4 regions of the Xanthobacter aminoxidans genome follow, and region 1 is predicted to be linked to each of the others. Evidence: riboswitches for the same ligand, from Rfam matches in the RefSeq annotation. Region 1 holds a riboswitch; each other region holds the start of a gene.

Region 1 (5,157 bases):
GCCTCCTCCGCCCGCGCCGGAGCGCAGGCCAGAAGGGCCGCGAGCATCAGCCCGGCCGCCGCGCCTTTCACCAAAACCTCACCGATCAAACCTCACCGATCATTCCTCACCAATCAAACCTCACCAACCAAACCTCACCAGGTGAGCTTCACTCCGCCATAGGCACCGAAGCCGGGGGCGAGGAAGCCGTTGGGGTTCTCGTAGGTCTGGTTGAACAGATTGTCGATGCGCCCGAACACGGTGGTGACGGTATTCAGCCGGTAGTTGGCCGCCAGATTCACCACGGTATAGCCGGGCTGGTCGATGTAGTTCGACGTGAGGCGCACGATGTCCCACCAGGAGGAGGCATAGACGAGGCTCGCCGCCAGATCGAGTTCGTCGGTCGGCCGCCAGCCCAGCGTCAGGCTCACCTTGTTGTTGGGCCGGCGCAGGGGATAGCAGGAGGTGGCGTTGATGGGCGCGCAGGCGGCGCCGAAGGGCTGGCCCGGCGGCACATAGCCCACCACGTCGGTGTAGGTGTAGTCCACCCGCGCATCGATGCGGTCCGTCACCTTCACCGCCACGAACGCCTCCACGCCCTGGGTCACGGCGCTGGAGATGTTGACGTTCTGGAACGTCACCGGATCGTAGCTGATGAGATTGGTGATGTTGTTGTGGAAGTACGTGACCCCGAACAGCACGCGCTCGCCGAACGCCTTCTGCTCGAAGCCCGCATCCCAGCCTTCGCTCTCCTCCGGCTGGAGGTTCACATTGCCATAGTAGGGCGCGTAGAGCTGGTAGAGGGTGGGCGCCTTGAAGCCGGTGCCGTAGCTCGCCTTCAGCTTGGTGCCCGTCTCGTCGAACAGCAGCGCCGGGGCGAGGCGGAAGGTGGTGTGGTCGCCGAAACTGTCGTCGGCGTCGTAGCGCACGTTGGCGGCGAAGAAGAGCCGGTTCCAGACGTTGCCCTGGTACTCGGCATAGACGCCCGTGTCGCCGGTGGCGGCGTCCACATTGGTGTAGGCGGTGGAGGAGGTGATGGACTCGTTCCGCCGCTCGGCGCCCACCAGCAGGTTCTGGCCCGGCGCCATCAGATAGTTGGAGCGCACGTAATAGACCTGCCGGTCGCCGTCATAGGTGCCGTTCACGCTCGGGTTCGGCCCCACGGTGGGGTTCGACGTGGTCAGCTCGCTCGCGCCGAAGGAGGTGACGAGAGCGCCGTCCAGCGCGGTCCACACGCCCTCCCCCTTGGTGAAGAACATCCCCGTATAGGCGGTGGAGCGCAGCGCCGCCGGGATGCCGGCATAGGTGGGCGGGGGGAAGACGTCCGGCGTGAAGGCGAGGCTGGTGTCGATGTAGCGGGCGACGAAATTCACCGCGAAGGTTTCGGTGGCCTGCCAGTCGAGCCGGGTGGAATAGGTCCAGTTGTCATAGGCGTTGGGATTGCGCGGCCAGAAGGGGGGCACGATGTTCTGCGGCGTCACCGGGATCTCGGTGGACGAGAAGTGGGTGACGTTGAACGAATAGGCCAGCTTCTCGGTGGCGCCGGTGAGGCTCGCATACTGGTTGAAGGTGCCGAGCGCGCCGCCCTCCGCATAGGCGGACACCTTGGGCGGCCCCTCCCCCTTCTTGGTGGTGATGGAGATGACGCCGCCGATAGCATCCGAGCCGTAGAGGCCGGACTGCGGGCCGCGCAGCACCTCCACCCGTTCGAGATCGGAGGCGAGCAACTTGCCGAAATCGAACGCGCCGTTGGTGGCGGCGGGATTTCCGGCGTCGATGCCGTCGATCAGCACCTTCACATGGTTGGAATTGGTGCCGCGGATGAACACCGAGGTTGTGCCGCCCGGCCCGCCCGTCTGCACCACGTTGAGGCCGGGCAGCGATTGCAGCACGTCCGGCAGGGTACGCTGCTGGTTGCGGGCGATGTCCTGCTCGGTGACGATGCTGACGGAACTCGCCACCTCGGTCTCGGGCGTGGGAATGCCGGTGGCGCTCACCACCAGTTCGGGCAGATCGCCGGCATTCTGGTCGTCCGCCGTCTGGGCGAGCGCGGGCGAAACACAGGCAAGCGGAACACAGGCGAGCGTGAGCAGGGCCGCGGCCGGCAGTGCGCGGCGGGATCGGGACGGGACGGCGGAAGACATGAAGGCACTCGACGGCACGGGTGGTCCGTCACCGCGAACGAGGCATCCCCGGCCATATCGGGCCCGGAAAAACCGCCATCAGGAGAACCCCGCCCGACGTGCTCGCGCGTGACCACGGCTGACGGCAGGTCTCCTGGCTCGCGGGTCATCGCCCAGACTGCCGCCTTCCCAGGTCTCGCGACCCAGTGGCTGATGGCAGAGGACTCGCCGCTTACAGTTGCGGGGGCAGCCACGGCATTTCCGGCAAGGCCGGAGCACCGCGTTCCCTTTTGATCCCTTGCGGGAACCGTCACCGCGACCATAGGCGGCGGTCGCCCCCTGCGTCAACGGCACCTTCGCAGATGCAAAAACCTGAACGCAACTGCGGAAAGACCGCGCCGGGAGGCGTATCGCCCGATCACATCTTGCTCATTGCTTCAAGAATGCGTGGTCCGAAATCACCGGCGACCCGTATCGCGAGCGTGCGGCTGCCTGCAAAAACGGCAGCAGCAAAGGCCGCACCCGACATTCCGCTAGGTTATGGTGGCGCGCCCCGCGCAATTCGCTTAAACGATTGAGAGCCGCCCCGCCACCGAGCGGGCGGGTACTACAAAAGTATAATAACCGAATAATCGGGAACACAGGGAGTAGAAGATGCGACTGAGGAGCATGGTCGCGGCTTTGGCCGCAGGCGTTGCCGTTTTCGGGCTTGCCTTTTCCGGTGCAGCTTACGCCGCCGACCCCATCAAAATCGGCCTGACCGGCCCCTTCACCGGCGGCTCGTCCTCCATGGGCGTCAGCATGCGCGACGGCGTGAAGCTCGCCGTGGAAGAGGTGAACAAGGCCGGCGGCGTGCTCGGCCGTCCGCTGCAGCTCATCGAACGCGATGACGAGGCCAAGAACGAGGTGGGCGTGCAGATCGCCCAGGAGCTGATCAACAAGGAAGGCGTCGTCGCCACCCTCGGCTACATCAACACCGGCGTCGCCCTCGCCTCCCAGCGCTTCTATCAGGAAGCCGAGATCCCGGTGATCAACAACGTGGCCACCGGCACCCTGATCTCCAAGCAGTTCGTGCCGCCGGACAACAAGAACAACTACATCTTCCGCACCTCCGCCAACGACGCCATCCAGAGCGCCATGATCGCCGAGGAAGCGGTGAAGCGGCAGGGCTTCAAGAAGCCGGCCATCCTCGCCGACTCGACCAATTACGGCCAGCTCGGCCGCGCCGATCTGGTGAAGGCCCTCGCCACCATGGGCGTGAAGCCGGTTGCCGAAGAGAAGTTCAACATCGGCGACACCGACATGACCGCGCAGCTGCTGCGCGCCAAGGAAGCCGGCGCCGACGTGGTGCTGACCTACGCCATCGGCCCCGAGCTGGCGCAGATCGCCAACGGCATGGCCAAGCTCGGCTGGAAGGTGCCGATGATCGGCTCGTGGACGCTCTCCATGGCCAACTTCATCGACACCGCCGGTGCCAACGGCAACGGCGCGATGATGCCGCAGACCTTCATCCAGCTGCCCGACACCCCCAAGCGCAAGGCGTTCATCGAGGCCTATCAGGCGGCCTACAAGATCGACCGCATGCCTTCGCCGGTCTCGGCCGCGCAGGGCTATGATTCGGTGCTGCTGCTCGCCGCCGCCATCAAGCAGGCCGGCTCCACCGACGGCCGCAAGGTCCGCGACGCGCTGGAAAACCTCAACACCAAGGTCGAGGGCGTCGTCACCGTCTACGACAAGCCCTTCTCCGCCACCGACCACGAAGCCATCACCGCCAACATCCCGGTGTTCGGCCTCGTCAAGGACGGCCGCGTCGTCGCCGCCCATCCCGAAGACATCGCCGGCGACAAGGCGGTGCGTGTGAAGCCCAAGAACTGAGGCTGAGGGCTGGCGTTCGAGCGCGCGACCCGACACTCGATCACCGTCATCCCCCGGCTTGTCCGGGGGATCCACGGGGCGACCGGGAGTAGCGCCTGAGCCGTTAATGCCGGCCCAGCTGCGAAGTGGATGCCCCGGACAAGCCGGGGCATGACGGCGGTGATGGGGCCGGCAGCGGTGAGCAATGTCAGCCGCCTTCCCCAACGACCCGCCCCTTCGCCCACACCATTCGGATCGCCGCGCCATAGAGCGCGGCGGCCGGTTCGCCCGGAACCCTGCCCCGACGCGGGGGCCGCGCCCCCTTCCGGAGACCGTCATGAACGTCCTGTCGCAGCTCATCGTGAGCGGCATCGCCGTAGGCATGATCTACGGCGTCATCGCCTTCAGCTACCAGCTCACCTTCGCCACCTCGAAAACCCTGAACTTCGGCCAGGGCGAGGCCCTGATGCTGGGGGCGCTGGTGGGCCTCACCACCATCAATTTCCTCATCGGGCAGGCGCTCGGCACCCTGTGGGCCTACCTGCTCATGCTGCCCATCGTCTTCGCCTTCGGCCTCGCGCAGGGCGCGGTGGTGGAATGGCTCGGCGTGCGGCAGGCGGTGAAGGCGAAGTCGGAAGCCGGCTGGATCATGGCGACCATCGCGCTGGGCATCATCTTCCGCAATCTCGCCGAGAACATCTGGGGCCGCGACGCTTTGCGCTTCCCCTCCCCGCTGCCCGAGGCGGCGCTCACCATCGGGCCGGTGCGCATCCAGCCCATGGAGATCGCCATCGTCATCGGCGCGCTCGCCATCATGCTGGCGGTGGAAATCTTCAACCGGCGGTCCATCTTCGGCAAGGCCGTGGTAGCCACCGCCAATGACCGCGACGCGGCGGGCCTGATGGGCATCGACACGCGGCGCGTCATCACCTTCTCCTACGCCCTGTCCTCCATGACCGCCGCCTTCGCCGGCGTGCTCATCGCCCCCGTCACCCTCACCGGCGCCACCATGGGCGCGGTGCTGGGGCTGAAGGCGTTCGCGGTGGCCATCATCGGCGGCCTGTCGAGCGGCATGGGCGTCATCGTGGGCGGCCTCATCCTCGGCATCACCGAGACGCTGACCGGCTACTACATCTCCACCGGATACAAGGACGTGCCCGGCCTCGTCCTGCTGCTGCTGGTGCTCTCGCTGAAGCCCTCG
Region 2 (5,157 bases), 740 kb from region 1:
ACCGCGGGGGACACCTCCACCTTCACCGCCACCTTCGGTGCGGGGCCGGGCGCTCCGGGCTTCATCAACCACGGTACGGTCAATCCCGGCGGGCTGGGCGTGATCGCCACCACCAGCATCGCCGGGGGTCTCGGCTCTGACGGCGTTCTGCAGGTGGATGTGGATTCGGCCTCTGCGCGCAACGACCAGATCCGCGTCGTCGGCGGGGCCACCCTCAGCGGCACCATCGACCCGCGCGCGACCAGCATCGCACCCAAGGATTCCTACACCATCTTCGTCGCGGATCAGCTGACCAGCACGGCGGTGGCGAAGGACAGCGGCCTTGCCTACAGCTGGGCGGTGCATGCCGACGATACCTCGCTGACCATCAGCCCCATCGCCCACTTCCTGCCTAAGGGCGTGTGGCTGTCGGGCAATGAGGCATCCGTCGGCGGAAGCCTGCAGCGGGTGTGGGACACTGGCGATGTCGGCGGCATGTCCAAGGTGTTCAACGGCCTCATCGATATCAATTCGGCACTGGCCTACCAGAGCGCGCTGGGCCAGCTCTCCCCGCAACTGCTCCAGGCCCCGGCGGGGCTGCGCATCGGCGAGAGTCAGGCCTTCCTCGACCGCACCTTGAGCTGCCCCGTGTTCGTGGCATCGAGCACCCAACTGCGGGAGGACAATTGCGCCTGGGCGCGGATCATCTACGACCACACCGGCCAGACGACCACCTCGCAGATGCAGGGCTATGCCTCGGACAGCCTGATCTTCCAGGCGGGAGTCCAGCACGAGCTGGCCACGGACTGGTTCCTCGCCTTGTCGGGCGCCTACCAGCAGTCGTCGGTGTCCAGCCCCAGCGGCTGGTTCTCGGCGAGCGGCAACGGCGGCGATATCGGCGTCGCCCTGAAGCGGCAGTGGGGCCCCTGGCTGTTCTCCGCGGCCGTGGATGCCGGCTGGGTCTCCTACGACAACACCCGGACCATCGGCATCGCCGGAGGCCAGGCCACCAGCAATTCCGATGTCTACAACGTCACCGGTCGGCTGCGGGCGTCCTACGAATTCTCGTTCGCCAACTACTATGTGCGGCCGAGGGTGGACCTCGACCTCATTCACGTGGAGATGCCGGGCTTCAGCGAACTCGGCCGCACGGGAGCCGAGCTGGCGTTGCAGGGATCGAGCCTCACCACCTTCGTCGCCACCCCGGCGGTGGAGTTCGGCGGCCGGATGGACCTGCCGGATGGGGTGGTGCTGCGGCCCTACATGACCCTCGGCGCGTCCTTCGCCTCCAACGATGCCTGGCAGACGACGGCGCGCTTCCTGTGGGCGCCGCTGTCTGCCGGCAACTTTGTCACCTCCACGCCGCTGCCCGACGTGCTGGGCAATCTCGACCTCGGATTGCAGGCCGTTACCCGCGACAATCTGGAGATCAAGGTGGAGTACGGCCTTAATGTCGGCCAGGATTTCCTGTCCCAGCGCGGCATGGCGCGCTTCGCCGTCCACTTCTGAGGGCGGCGGCACCGGATGACTTTCTCCGCCGGGCGGTTAACATGCCGGCCGGTGATCGAGGTCCGGGAGCAGCGGGTGGCGAGGTGGCGTGAGGCAGGGTGGGGGCGCGGCGCGTTTTGCGTCTGGCTTGCCTATGCCTTCGTGCTGCAGTTGTTCGTCGCGGGCATCGCGCTCGAGCGCTCCGCCGGCACGGCCATGGCCAGCGCGCCCGGCGGCAGTGCCCTGTGCGCCCGCAGCACCGGAGTTCCGGACAACACCCCGGAGTCGCCGCAGGCAGACCATTCCGTCTGCTGCGCCCTCTGCGCCTTCCATTCTCTGGCGCCGATCCTCCCGGTTGCCGCCGACGCCGGACGTCCTGTCGCGACCCCCGCGATTTCCGAGCGGGCAGCCGTTGCCGTCGCAGAGGGAAGTGGTCGCGACCGCCGCGAGCCGCGGTCCTCGCAGGGTCCTCCCCTCGGCGCCTGACCCCTGACGCCTTCGAAGGCCGAATCTGCCCCGCCTGCGCGGCCACGCCATTGCGTGTCCGGCTCGGGTGGCGGGCGGCTCATCAAGTCCAACCAGCAGGTTCATCCCGCCATGGGGCAGAAGCCCCATTGGCGCAACCAAGGAGCACCCATGTCCATTTTCCATCTCGCCCGCCGTGCCGTGATGGCCGCTGCCGTCGCCACCGTCGCCCTGACGGGCGCTGCCGTGGCGCACGACTACAAGGCCGGCTCGCTGCAGATCGACCATCCCTGGTCGCGTGCGACGCCGGGCGGCGCCAGCGTCGCCGCCGGCTATCTGGTGGTGAAGAACACCGGCGCTGCGCCCGACCGCCTCATCTCCGCCACCGTGCCGTTCGCCGGCCGGGTCGAGATCCACGAGATGGCCATGAAGGACGGCGTCATGGTGATGCGGCCCATCCCGGACGGTCTCACCATCCCGGCCGGCGGCAGCGTCGAGCTGAAGCCGGGCGGCTACCACATCATGTTCATGGACCTGAAGTCCCCGCTCAAGGAGGGCACCTCTGTGGACGGCACGCTGACCTTCGAGAAGGCCGGCAGCGTGCCCGTGAAGTTCACGGTGGAGGGCCTCGGCGCCTCCGGCAGCGCCCATCCCGGCCACTGAGGCGGGAAACACACGCGCACGATGCGCCGGTCCGGAAGGTACCGGCGCGTTTCGCCTCCGGGATCGCTTGACAGCGCGGAGGTGTTCGGTGCCTGCTGCACGTGCGAACGGTGCTCCGGTTGCCACGGCATCCGGAGTGAAACGGGAATGGGGTAGGGCCTGAACCTGCGCGTAAATCCGCCGGGGTGGCCCGAAGCCCCAACCGCCCCCGCGACTGTGAGCGGCGAGCGATCTTCCAGTATGCCACTGGCCACAGCCCCTAGGGCCGGCCGGGAAGGCGGGGGTGAGCGTAGACCCGCGAGTCAGGAGACCGGCCGATCGCATGATGATAACCCTCGGGCCGTCGGGTGAGACGGCAACGGAGACCAGCATGCATATCGAACCCGGACTCGTGGACGGGGCCAAGATCGGCCTCAGCTATGTCACGGCGGCCGCCGCCGGCGGCTATGCCCTGAAGCTTGCCTATGAGGCGGCGCGCGAGCGCGGCGTCCTCTCGCTGGCCGGCCGCACCCTCGCCACCACCGCGCTGGTGTTCAGCTTCTTCGAGGTGCTGCCGCACTATCCGGTGGGCGTCTCGGAAGTGCACCTCATTCTCGGCTCGACCCTGTTCCTGATGTTCGGCGCGGCTCCGGCGGCGCTTGGCCTCGCCTTCGGCCTGCTCGTCCAGGGCCTGTTCTTCGCGCCGTTCGACCTGCCCCAGTACGGGATGAACGTGACGACCCTGCTGGTGCCGCTGTTCGGCGTCGCCGCCGTCGCGCGCCGCATCGTGGCGCCGGGCACGCCCTATGTGGAACTGAAGTACGGGCAGGCGCTCGCGCTCTCCACCACCTATCAGGCCGGCATCGTCGGCTGGGTGGCGTTCTGGGCCGTCTATGGCCAGGGCTTCGCATCCGAGAACATCGCCTCGGTGGCGACCTTTGGTGGCGCCTACATGCTCGTCATCATCGTCGAGCCGCTGGTGGACCTTGCGGTGCTTGCGGCCGCGAAGGCGCTGCATGGCGCCTTCAAGGGCGGCAACCCGCTGCTGGAGCGCCGGCTCTACGACGCGGCCTGATCGCGCCCGCAACCCTCGGATAACAGAACGCCGGCGGTGCTCCCGCCGGCGTTCTGCGTTTCAGGGGGCTTCGACCTGTGGGGGCAGGGCGGCTGGGGCTTCCGGGTCCGGCACCAGATGGCGGAGCGGATCGAAGCCGCCCACATGGTTCGCCCAGGCAAGGCCAACGGCGAGGCCCTTGGCGTGGGGCAGCACATGGAAGGCGGCCGCCACCGCCACCAGTTCGCTGGCCGCAAGCTCGAGCGCCAGCGGGAGCTCGCTGATAAGCTCCAGAATGCCGCCCACCAGTGATCCGGCCAGCAGTGCCAGCGGGATTGCCAGGACCGGCACGGCATTGGTCACGCGGGCATGGCCCAGCGCCTCGCCGCAGTGCGCGCAGGAGTCCGAAACCTGCATCCAGCGCCCGAACAGGGCACCTTCGCCGCAGGCCGGGCAACGCCCGGACCAGCCACGCCGCGCCGCCGCCTCGATGGGGCGGGGTGGGTTGAAGCCGTTGGTGTGATAGAGCCGCCGCGGCGCGCCGCGCGCCGGATCGAACGCGGTGCGGGTGACGGTGCCGAATTCCGCCGACATGGCGGCGCGGGCGCGCGCGAGCGCCTCCGAAGACGCGTGAGATTGCGTGTCTGACATGAACGAAAACCCGAAGGGCCGCATGGGCGGCAGGGACCGGAGGCGTCGGGAGGCTCCCGCGCCGGTTCAGCTTTGGGTCACGTCACGGGAGGGCCACGCGCCTGGGCGCCGCGGGCTTGCTCGGCCGGCCGGCGTTCGCAGCGCGCGGGGAGGTGCGCGATGCGCCGGCCATCGGGCGCCGCGAGCGCGGGTTGCGGCTCCACGGCAAGGCCGGGCGCCGAGGTCAGAACACAGGCGTCGCAGGGATGGGCCTTGAGAACCGTTCCGGTGTCTGCGCCATTGAGGCAGAGGTCCGGCAGCGTGCCGTCCGGCAGCGCATAGGCCGCAAGATCGACCGGTGCTTCGGAGGAGGGCAGGGCGACAGGCTGATGGGCAAACCCGAGCGTCAGCTGCGCCAGCACGAAAAGTGCTGCAGCCGCCACCCGCAAGCCCTTGAATCCCAAACCGATGCCCATGCTCCGCTTGTGTGCAACGCGGCAGAAGGGGTCAAGCGCGTGAATCTACGCAGCGTCTCCCTGCCGCAGGCCGGCTCTGGACCTGCCTGAAGCAGCCGTTATGGTCGCCCGCGACCAGCCAGCGGAACGAAGCCCGAGGAACCGCCCATGACCAAGACCGTGACCCTTCCCAATGGCGAGACCGTGCCCGCCCTCGGCCAGGGCACCTGGTACATGGGCGAGCGTTCCACCGCCCGCTCCGCCGAGGCGAAGGCCTTGCAGCGCGGCATCGACCTCGGCCTCACCCTGATCGATACGGCGGAGATGTATGCCGACGGCGGTGCCGAGGAGGTGGTGGGGGAGGCCATTGCCGGGCGTCGGGACGAGGTGTTCCTCGTCAGCAAGGTCTATCCCCACAACGCCAGCCGGACCGGCGTCGCCGCC
Region 3 (5,157 bases), 520 kb from region 1:
TGTGCCGGTGCGGAATTCCGGATCGTCGAGGCTCCGGGTGTGACTGAGGGCCCACGCCGCCTTGTCGGTGATGGAGGGCACCTCCCGATACATGTTGAACAGTTCGCCCTCATCGAGGGCGAGGCTTTCGACGATGTACTGGAAGGTATGGGTGTGGATCGCCTCTTCGAACGCCTGTCGCAGCAGATACTGCCGGCATTCGGGATTGGTGAGGTGGCGGTAGATGGCGAGCACGATGTTGTTCGCCACCAGGCTCTCGGAGGCGGCGAAGAAGCCGAGGTTGCGCTTCAGCATGCGCCGCTCGTCCTCGGTGAGGCCGTCGCGTGACTTCCACAGCGCGATATCCGCCTGCATGGACACCTCGGTGGGCATCCAGTGATTGTTGCAGCCGGACAGGTATTTCTCCCATGCCCAATGGTACTTCATCGGCAAAAGCTGGTTCACGTCGGCGCGCGCATTGATCATGCGCTTCTCGTCCACGGTGACGCGGGCGCCGTTGCGATCGATCTCCCCGAGGCCGGTGGCTTCGGAGGGACCGGCCGGAATGCCGGGCATGATGGCGGGCTGTGGCTTGGTGTCAGACCAGTCGAGCATGGTTTCTTGTCCTTGTCCGCCGGTCACTGGCAGGCTTCGCAGGTGGGGTCGTTGATGGCGCAGGCGTTGCCCCACGCTTCGCTGTCGACAGCTTCGCCGGAAATGGCTGCGGGGAAAGCCGCTACGGCGGGCGGAACCGTGGCGGCGACGGCGTTGAGCTTGCCGTCGGTGCCCTTGAGCGTGGACTTCTCCACATGTGTGGCCGAGCGCGACCTGAGGTAGTAGGTCGTCTTCAGCCCCCGCTTCCAGGCCAGACGGTAGAGCTCATCGAGCTTCTTGCCGGAAGGGCTCGCAATGTAGAGGTTGAGGGACTGGGCCTGATCGATCCATTTCTGCCGGCGCTCGGCCGCCTCCACGAGCCAGGCCGGGTCGATCTCGAAGGCCGTGGCGTAGAGGTCCTTCAGGTCGTCCGGAATCCGGGCGATTTCGCCCAGGCTCCCGTCGAAATATTTGAGGTCTGAAACCATCACCTCGTCCCAGAGTCCGCGCGCCTTCAGGTCATGGACGAGAGCGGCGTTCACCACGGTGAAGTCGCCCGACATGTTCGATTTGACATAGAGGTTCTGATACGCCGGCTCGATCGACTGGCTGACACCGCAGATGTTCGAGATGGTGGCCGTGGGCGCGATGGCCATGCAGTTGGAATTGCGCATGCCGGTGGCAACCACCCGCTGGCGCAGGCTGTCCCAGTCGAGTGTCCGGGACCGGTCGAAATCCGCACCGCCGCGCGCCTCGGCGAGCCGTTCGAGGGAGTCAATGGGCAGGATGCCCTGCGACCAGAGCGAGCCCGCAAAGCTCGGATAGCGCCCGCGCTCGGCAGCGAGATCCACCGAGGCGGAGATGGCATGGAAGGAGATTGCCTCCATGCTCTCATCCGCGAAACGCACCGCCGCGTCCGAGCCGTAGGGAAGGCGAAGCGCCTGAAGCGCATCCTGGAAGCCCATGATGCCGAGGCCGACGGGACGATGCCGGAGGTTGGATCGGCGCGCCTCGGGGATAGTGTAGAAATTGATGTCGATGACGTTGTCCAGCATCCGCATGGCGATGCGCACCGTGCGCGCCAGCTTCTCCATGTCCAGGCGGCCATCGGCGATATGGGAGAACAGGTTGACCGAGCCGAGGTTGCAGACCGCCACCTCGTCATCCGAGGTGTTCAGCGTGATTTCCGTGCAGAGATTGGAGGAATGCACCACGCCCACGTGCTGCTGGGGCGAGCGGATATTGCACGGATCCTTGAAGGTGATCCAGGGATGGCCGGTCTCGAACAGCATGGTCAGCATGCGCCGCCACAGATCGAGCGCCCGCACCTGCTTGAAGACCTTCATTTCCCCCCGCGCGGCCCGCGCTTCATAGGCGAGATAGGCGGCCTTGAATGCGGGGCCGTAAAGGTCGTGGAGATCGGGCGCCTCATCGGGGGAGAACAGGGTCCACGGGCCGTCCTCTTCCACCCGCTCCATGAACAGGTCCGGCACCCAGTTGGCGGTGTTCATGTCATGGGTGCGGCGGCGCTCGTCGCCGGTGTTCTTGCGCAGATCGAGGAAGTCCTCGATGTCCACATGCCAGGTCTCCAGATAGGCGCAGACCGCGCCCTTGCGCTTGCCGCCCTGATTCACCGCGATGGCGGTGTCATTCGCCACCTTCAGGAAAGGCACCACGCCCTGGCTCTCGCCATTGGTACCCTTGATGTGGGCTCCGAGGCCGCGCACCCGGGTCCAGTCATTGCCGAGGCCGCCGGAATATTTGGCGAGCAGCGCATTGTCCTTCACCGCCTTGAAGATGCCGTCCAGGTCATCCGCCACCGTGGTGAGGAAGCAGGAGGAGAGCTGGGCGCGCAGCGTCCCAGCATTGAACAAAGTCGGCGTGGAGGCCATGAAGTCGAAGGAGGAGAGGAGATCGTAGAATTCGATCGCCCGCGCCTCCCGGTCGATCTCGCGCAAGGCCAGGCCCATGGCGACGCGCATGAAAAAGGCCTGCGGCAGCTCGAAGCGCGTACCGCGCACATGCAGGAAATAGCGGTCGTAGAGCGTCTGAAAGCCCAGATAGTCGAAGGCGAGGTCCCGCTCCGGCTTGAGGGCGGCAGCCAGCCGGGAAAGGTTGAAGCGACCGAGCTCGGGATCGAGCAGGTCATTGGCGATGCCGGTCCTCACATAGGCGCCGAGATAATCGCCGTAGCGCTCCGCCATCTCGGCCTGCGTCGCCTGTTCCGGCCGACCGGCGACGAAGCTCAGGGCCTCGCGGCGCAGCTTGTCCAGCAGGAGGCGCGCGCTGACCTTGGAATAGTTCGGCTCGGTCTCCACCAGCGTGCGCGCCGCCAGGATGGGCGCCTGCGCCAGTTCATCCAGCGAGATGCCGTCATAGAGGTTGCGTCGCGCCTCGTTCAGCACTGCCACGGCCGAGACGCCGTCGAGCCCGGCGCAGGCCTCGCCGATGACGGTCGAAAGGCGGGCGGCATCCAGCGGCACCAATGCGCCGTCGGCGGTTCTCACATGCAGCACGGCGGCGGCATCACCGCCCGGATGCACCACGGCGAGGGCCTTCGCGCGTTCCCGCGCCCGCGCCTCGCGATAGAGCACATAGGCGCGGGCGACCTTGTGATGCTCTCCGCGCATGAGGGCCAGTTCCACCTGGTCCTGCACATCCTCGATATGGAAGGTGCGTCCGACGTCGGGACGCCGGGTGAGGTTCGCCACGATCTGGTCGGTCAGCCCCGCCACAATGTCGTGGATGCGGCGGGACGCGGCAGCCGACTGTCCCTCCACGGCCAGGAACGCCTTGGTCAGGGCCACCGCGATCTTGGCGGCATCGAACGGCGTGACCGCCCCATTGCGGCGGATGAGCTGATAGCCGGGCGCGCTGGCGACCGCTTCAACATCAGGGGCCGGCATGGAAAATCTGTAGCTGCCATTGGCATGGCGTTCGGCGGTCGCTGGCATCATCATCCCCGATGAATGTGGGGACGGAGAGCAGGCGGACGCATGCCGAAACAGGGGGAGGCGCACGCCACCCGCAGCAAGCGCCTCACCGGGACACCCCGCCCGTGGACGTACTGGTGTCGCGGCAGGTCTCCTGGCTCGCGGGTCATCATTCTTGTCCGTCTTCCCAAGGCCATGGGGCCTCAGTGACATGGGTGAACAAGAACTCGCCGCTTACAGTTGCGGGGGCAGCGCCGGCTTTGGACCGGCTTCCCTCTTAGCTCTCGATCTTGCGAGTCGAGAGACCGTGACCACCAGATTTAGTGGCTATTGCGGCGGCAATGTCAATACTTTGCGCCTGCGGAGTCCCCTCCCGCACGGACGGACCTGACGGCGGAGGTGCGACCTACGGGGATTTTCCCGCAGCCTGTTTGACCCCTCGCAATGCCCACCGGCGGCCGTCGTGCCGAAGATTGGCACGCTCTCCCACGCGATCTACTCTCGCGTGCGGCCGCAGATTTCCCGGGCGCCGTATCATGTCGCGCATGGGCTCCAGGCTGACGCGCATCGGGTGCCCGATCGGCTCATGAAATACAAGGTCACCGGCATCCATGATGCCTCGCCTCAACGGACCTTGTCCACGGGTTGGTCCCGCGAACAAAGACGTCACCGGGCCACCAGACCCCGGAGAAATTGGCGCGCGGCAGACCGCCGCCGCCGCGCGCCCGAACCCGATGGCCCTGTCAGCCTGCGATGTTTGCGCTCCATCGATGACCGATGGGGAACAGGAGCGGTCACACGCAAGGAACCCGATTCTTCAACCGGATAGGGCCCAACCATCGGTGTGATCGGGTGCTGGAGGTCAGAATATCCCTCGCCCTGTCACCCCTCGGAGTAGGGCGTGAAGACACTCCTATTCTCATCCACCGTCAGAAGGCGGCCGATCAGCGGGAAGGCACGCTGCGGGCATGACGGCCGCTCGCACACCTTGCATCCTGCACCGATGGGAATGGCCGCGCTGGGATCATCCAGAGCGAGGCCTTTGGAGTAAACCAGCCGTCCGGCGTGGCGGATGTCGCATCCGAGGCCGATGGCGAAGGTCTTCCCCGGATCACCATAGCCGCCGGCGGAGTGATGCACCGTACGAGCGATCCACAGATAGGTGCGTCCGTCGGGCATCTGCGCCACCTGGGTGAGAATCCTTCCGGGTTGGGCGAATGCCTCGTAGACGTTCCACAACGGGCAGGTGCCACCCACCCGGGAGAAATGGAAATCGGTCGCCGACTGCCGCTTCGAAATATTTCCCGCCCGATCCACCCGAATGAAGAAGAAGGGCACGCCCGTCGCTCCCGGGCGCTGCAGCGAACTAAGACGATGGCAGATCGTCTCGAAGCCGACGCCGAACCGTGCGCCGAGACGCTCGATGTCATAACGCTCCTGCTCCGCCGCGGCGACGAAGACGCGGTACGGCATCAGCAATGCGCCGGCGAAGTAATTGGCAAGGCCGATCCGTGTGAGCGCTCGGGTTTCCTTCACGCCCGCCGATGCCTCTTCGGCAAGGCGTTCAATCAGCGCGCCCTGCTCCAGGAAAGCAAGCTGGGTGGCGATCTGGAACGCCCGCTGACCATCGTCGAGCCGGCGGGATAGGCGC
Region 4 (5,157 bases), on a different contig from region 1:
GCGGGCCTCCGGCGCCTTGAGGCTGGGGACGAACAGGCAATGGGCGGCGATGCCCCGCGCTTCCAGCGCTACAGCCAGCGCATCCACGGCGGCGGTGTCGGCGGCGAGCCATTGGGAGCGGTAGAAGAGGATGAGCGCGTTCGGCCGCCCCTCCCCTTCCCTGCCCTTGTCCCGCCCACGCACCTCCTCCAGCGTCGCGAGGCCGGCGCCGGGGCGGTGGAAGGCGGTGGCCGGCACGGGGTGCGGCACGGGGATGGCATGGGGCGCGGGAAAGCCCGCCGCCTCGCCCATGGCGGCGAGCAGGGCCGCCATGTTCGCCGGCCCACCCGCACGGAAATAGCCGAGCCAGCGGGCGAGCGTATCCTGCGGCAGCGTGGAGAGGGCGGCGAGGCGCGGGTCGTCCTGGTCCTCGCCGGGCAGCAGCGCAAGGGCGATGCCACGGGCGCGGGCCGTGGCGGCCAATTGCTCGGCGCCGTAACGCCACCAATCCAGCCCGCCGAGCTGGCGCACCAGCACCACCTTCGCCTTGGCCGCGATCTTCTCCACCCACAGGTCCACGGACATGGGGTGGCGCAGATCCTTCAGCCGCGCGAGGCGCAGGCTAGGCACCGCACCGCCGCGCGCCCGCCAGGCGGCGGCGAGGGCGATGAGATCGCTGTCGGTGAAGGAGAGGGCCACCATGTCGCCGGGCGGCTGGGCGAGGTCGACCGGCTCGGCCAACTCCTCCATGCTCGTCGATGTGGTGGCGAGGATGTGCATGGGCTAGCCGAGGATGGCCTGTTCCACCGCCGCGCGGTCGAAGCCCTTGAGGCCGATGACCACCAGCGCCCCGCGCCGCGCCTCGCCCGCGCCCCACGCGCGATCGAAATGGTGCGACACGCGCGGGCCGACGCCCTGCACCAGCAGGCGCAGCGGCTTGCCTTCCACAGCGGCGAAGCCCTTCACGCGCAGCACGTCCGGCGTCTCCGCCGCCTTCACCACGCGGGCGGCCAGCGCGGCGGGATCGGCGATCTCGGGCAAGGCGAGGACGATGCTCTCGAACTCGTCGTGGTCGTGGTCTTCCTCGTCGTCGTGATGGGTGCGGCGGGTGTCGATCAGGTCTTCCGCGCCGACGCCGAGGCCGAGCAGCACGGCCAGATCCACCTTGCCGCCGGAGGATCGCACCAGCTTCACCGCGCGCGGCAGGGCGCCGGCCACCGCCTTCTCGGCGGCGATGAATCCGGCCGCATCGAGCAGATCGGACTTGGAGAGGATGACGAGATCGGCACAGGCGATCTGGTCCTCGAACACTTCTTCCACGGGATCGTCATGGTCGAGGCTTTCGTCCCCGGCCCGCTGCGCGTCCAGCGCGGCGAGATCAGGGGCGACGCGGCCTTCCGCCAGCGCCGGGCCGTCCACCACCGCGATCACGCCGTCCACCGTCACCCGGCCCTTGATGGCCGGCCACTGGAAGGCCTGCACCAGCGGCTTCGGCAGCGCGAGGCCGGAGGTCTCGATGAGGATATGATCCACCTTCGGCGCGCGGGCGAGGATCTGGTCCAGCGCCGGCACGAAATCATCCGCCACGGTGCAGCACAGGCAGCCGTTGGCCAGTTCCACGATGGAGCCCTCGTCGCAGCTCTCGATGCCGCAGCCCTTCAGGATCTCGCCGTCGATGCCCACGTCGCCAAACTCGTTGACGATCACCGCGAGGCGCTTGCCGCCGGCATTCTCCAGCACATGGCGGATCAGCGTCGTCTTTCCGGCACCGAGGAAGCCGGTGACGATGGTGCAGGGCACGCGGGCGAGGGAGGTCATCGGGTCTCCTTGGGGAAAAGCGGGGGAATGCGCGCGACCATGCCGCGCTTGAGAGCATCCGGCCGGCCGCGCCAGGGCATCAGGCCGTCTGGCGAGCCTGCGAGAAGCGCGGCGCCGGTGAGAAGGTCAGCGGCGCTGTCGGGGGAGAGGTCGCCGAACACATAGGTCCAGCCATCGCGGCGAACCATGGCGGCGGAGAGCGCGCGCTTGCAATTGGCGAGACAGGAAACGCCTTCGACCGCGACGCCTTCCACCGCGACGCCTTCGGGGAGGGATGCGGCGCAGGCGGAGGCGAGGAGGCGGGCGCCGTCACGCTGGGCGTCGGGTGGGGCGTCATTGCCGGGGGCGCGGCAGGTGGTGCAGATGAGGAGGGTGACGGCGGGGGCGGTTTCGCGCGCGGCTTCTGGCGCAGCTTGGGGCGCGCAGCCGGCTTCCGCGCTGTCGCCGCCCGGCTCGGGTGCTGTGCTGTCGGGAATCGCGCCGCGCTCCACCGAAACGTCCACGGGTGCGAGCGCCCGCGCGCACGGGCTCGAAGGGACGCAATACCGGAGCACCCCGCCCGGCGCGGACCTCGTCGAAGGCAGGTCTCCTGGCTCGCGGTTCACCGCCCCCGCCGCCTTCCCGGATTGCTCCAGTGGCGTCTGGCAGGGGCTCACCGCCGACAGTTGCGGGGGCAGCCGCGGCATTGGGGGGTCTCCCCGCACCGCATTCCCTTTTACGCCCGTGTGGGACCACGGGACCTTCGACGCCGCCACTAAAGGCAGTGGCGGGCGGGATTGTCAAATGAGGGCGTAGAACCCCGGACCAGCGACGGCGAAGCCGGAGCGCCGAGCCGGGGCCCAGCGCAAGGCACCGCCGCAGGCGCTTCAATATCCGGCGGTCTCGGGCTTTGCCCGCTGCGCGGAGGCTCCTTGCGCTGGCCCCCGGCTCTCCTTCCACTCCGCTGCGCTGCGTTGCAGTCGGCCGGGGCGCCCTACCCCTCGATGCGGTCGAAATCGGCGATGCCGCGGGTGGCGGCGCGGATTTCGTCGAGCAGCTTCAGGCGGTTCTCGCGCAGCGCGGGATCGGCGTCGTTCACCGTCACGGCGTCGAAGAAGGCATCCACCGGCTGGCGCAGGTCCGACAGCGCGGTCATGGCGGCCTCGAAATCCTCGGCCGCGACGGCCCTGGAGACGCGGGCCTTCACGTCCTCGATGGCGGCGGCGAGGTGCTCCTCGGCCGGCTCCTTGAGCAGCGCGGCGGAGGTGGGGCCGGCGAAGGCGCGGCCGTCCTTCTTCTCCTCGATGCGCAGGATGTTCACCGCGCGGCGATAGCCGGCGAGCAGGTTCCTGCCATCCTCGGTGGCGAGGAAGGCGGCCAGCGCCTCCACGCGGCGGACGACGAGGAGGAGGTCGTCCTGCCCTTCGAGGGCGAAGACGGCATCGACGAGATCGTGACGGGCGCCGCGGTCGCGGAGGTAGACTTTCAGGCGGTCGGCGAAGAAGGCGAGGAGGTCGGCGCTCTGAAATGAGAGGAGGTCTGCAATCGTTCGGGGATTTGAAGGACCGCTCACTTGATAGATCGGACGTTCGTTGTCTATTTCGCCCTCAGAAACGATTCCTAGATAAAGCTCTTTGTTTGAGGGAGTGGAACGGATGATAGAGATGGCCTCGGACATAGGCGGCAATGTCCCTCCCATAATTTCATCCGGCCAAATCATCTCCATCGCATCGCCCAAACCGACTCTTGAAAAAATCGCCTTGTACCCAGCGTTCTCAGCTCGTTTTACGTAGGTTTGAGTTCGAAAAGCTCGAGCCTGGAATTCAACCGCATCAACCAACCTCAACCGAATCCCATTCTCCAGCACAATCCTAATCACCCCCAGCGCCGCCCGCCGCAGCGCATAGGGGTCCTTGCTCCCGGTCGGCTTCTCATCGATCGCCCAGAAGCCCACCAGCGTGTCGATCTTGTCCGCCAGCGCCACGGCCACGGAGACCGGCGCGGTCGGCACACGGTCGTTCGGACCCTGCGGCTTGTAGTGCTCCTCGCAGGCGGCGGCGACCTCAGCCGGCAGGTTCTCGCCCTGCGCGTAATAGCGGCCCATGAGGCCCTGAAGCTCGGGGAATTCGCCCACCACCTCGGTGAGCAAATCCGCCTTCGCCACCAGCGCGGCCTCCTCGGCCAGCGCCACCGGCGCACCCACCTTGGGGGCCAGCTCCTTGGCGAGGCGGACGATGCGCTCAATGCGCTCGGCCTGGGAGCCCAGCTTCTCGTGGAAGGTGATGGACTGGAACTTGGGCATGCGGCTGGCGAGGCCGTTCAGCCGGTCCGTGTCCCAGAAGAATTTCGCGTCCGACAGCCGGGCGCGGATGACCCGCTCGTTGCCGGCGACGATGGCCGCGCCGCCGTCCGAGGCGACGAGGTTGGAGATGAGGATGAAGCGGTTGGCGAGGCGCCCGGTCTTGGGGTCCTTCAGCACGAAGCACTTCTGGTTGGCGCGGATGGTGGCGCGGATCACCTCGTCCGGAATGTCGAGGAAGCGTTCCTCGAACGATCCCATGAGCACCACGGGCCATTCCACCAGCCCGCACACCTCGTCCAGCAGGCCCTCGTCCTCCACCAGCTCAAGGCCGGCGGCGAGCGCGAGGTCCTTGGCGTCGTTGAGGATGATTTCCTTGCGGCGGTCGCGGTCGGCCACCACCCTGGCGGCCTCCAGCTTCGCCATCCAGTCGTCCAGCCGCTTCACGGTGAAAGGCTCGGGCGCCATGAAGCGGTGGCCGCGGGTGACGTTGGAGGCCTCGATGCCGTCCACCGAGAAATGCACCACCTCCGGCTCATCCCCCTCGGCGCCGAAGGTGGCGACGATGGAATGGAGCGGGCGCACCCAGCGCAGCGTGCCGGCCCCCCAGCGCATGGACTTCGGCCAGGGGAACTTGCGGATGATGTCCGGCACGATCTCGGCCACCACCTCGGTTGTGGCGCGGCCGGGCTTTTCCACCACGGCCACGTAGAAATCGCCCTTCTTGGGGTCGGACTGGATGGTCGCCTGATCGAGGGAGGCCAGACCCGCGCTTTTAAGGAAGCCGGCCACCGCCTGCTCGGGCGCGCCCACGCGCGGCCCCTTCTTCTCCTCCCGCTGGTCGGCCTGACGGCCGGGCAGGCCGTGCACGGCCAGCGCGAGGCGGCGCGGCGTCACGAAGGCCTTCGCGCCCTCGTAGAGCAGGCCGCGCTCCACCAGTGCGTCGGTGACGAGCTTCTTCAGCGCGTCGGCCGCCTGGGCCTGCATGCGGGCGGGGATTTCCTCGGAGAAAAGTTCGAGCAGAAGATCGGGCATCGGTTCGGGCTCGTCCTCCCCATGCGGGGAGGCTGGCGCTTGCGCGC

What was found. A riboswitch is a leader RNA that binds a small molecule or an ion and turns the genes downstream of it on or off. The one in region 1 is predicted to bind cobalamin.
Region 2: another riboswitch for cobalamin. It lies ahead of V5F74_RS14995 (energy-coupling factor ABC transporter permease); the one in region 1 lies ahead of V5F74_RS11440 (TonB-dependent receptor plug domain-containing protein).
Region 3: another riboswitch for cobalamin. It lies ahead of V5F74_RS09000 (ribonucleoside-diphosphate reductase subunit alpha); the one in region 1 lies ahead of V5F74_RS11440 (TonB-dependent receptor plug domain-containing protein).
Region 4: another riboswitch for cobalamin. It lies ahead of V5F74_RS04840 (DUF1636 family protein); the one in region 1 lies ahead of V5F74_RS11440 (TonB-dependent receptor plug domain-containing protein).

Annotation. Positions count from the first base shown of each region.
Region 1 is NZ_JBAFUS010000002.1:522,990-528,146, reverse strand. Features, by position in the region: gene V5F74_RS11445 (ABC transporter substrate-binding protein) at 1-71, opposite strand, end outside; gene V5F74_RS11440 (TonB-dependent receptor plug domain-containing protein) at 135-2,123, opposite strand; cobalamin riboswitch at 2,230-2,428, opposite strand; gene V5F74_RS11435 (ABC transporter substrate-binding protein) at 2,757-3,977, shown strand; gene V5F74_RS11430 (branched-chain amino acid ABC transporter permease) at 4,294-5,157, shown strand, end outside.
Region 2 is NZ_JBAFUS010000002.1:1,267,225-1,272,381, reverse strand. Features, by position in the region: gene V5F74_RS15010 (hypothetical protein) at 1-1,488, shown strand, start outside; gene V5F74_RS15005 (hypothetical protein) at 1,504-1,953, shown strand; gene V5F74_RS15000 (copper chaperone PCu(A)C) at 2,104-2,595, shown strand; cobalamin riboswitch at 2,687-2,928, shown strand; gene V5F74_RS14995 (energy-coupling factor ABC transporter permease) at 2,966-3,649, shown strand; gene V5F74_RS14990 (DUF983 domain-containing protein) at 3,710-4,279, opposite strand; gene V5F74_RS14985 (hypothetical protein) at 4,357-4,734, opposite strand; gene V5F74_RS14980 (aldo/keto reductase) at 4,882-5,157, shown strand, end outside.
Region 3 is NZ_JBAFUS010000002.1:5,267-10,423, reverse strand. Features, by position in the region: gene V5F74_RS09005 (ribonucleotide-diphosphate reductase subunit beta) at 1-594, opposite strand, end outside; gene V5F74_RS09000 (ribonucleoside-diphosphate reductase subunit alpha) at 618-3,479, opposite strand; cobalamin riboswitch at 3,634-3,831, opposite strand; gene V5F74_RS08995 (short-chain fatty acyl-CoA regulator family protein) at 4,389-5,157, opposite strand, start outside.
Region 4 is NZ_JBAFUS010000001.1:1,060,915-1,066,071, forward strand. Features, by position in the region: gene cobN (cobaltochelatase subunit CobN) at 1-759, opposite strand, end outside; gene cobW (cobalamin biosynthesis protein CobW) at 763-1,797, opposite strand; gene V5F74_RS04840 (DUF1636 family protein) at 1,794-2,162, opposite strand; cobalamin riboswitch at 2,360-2,556, opposite strand; gene glyS (glycine--tRNA ligase subunit beta) at 2,771-5,110, opposite strand.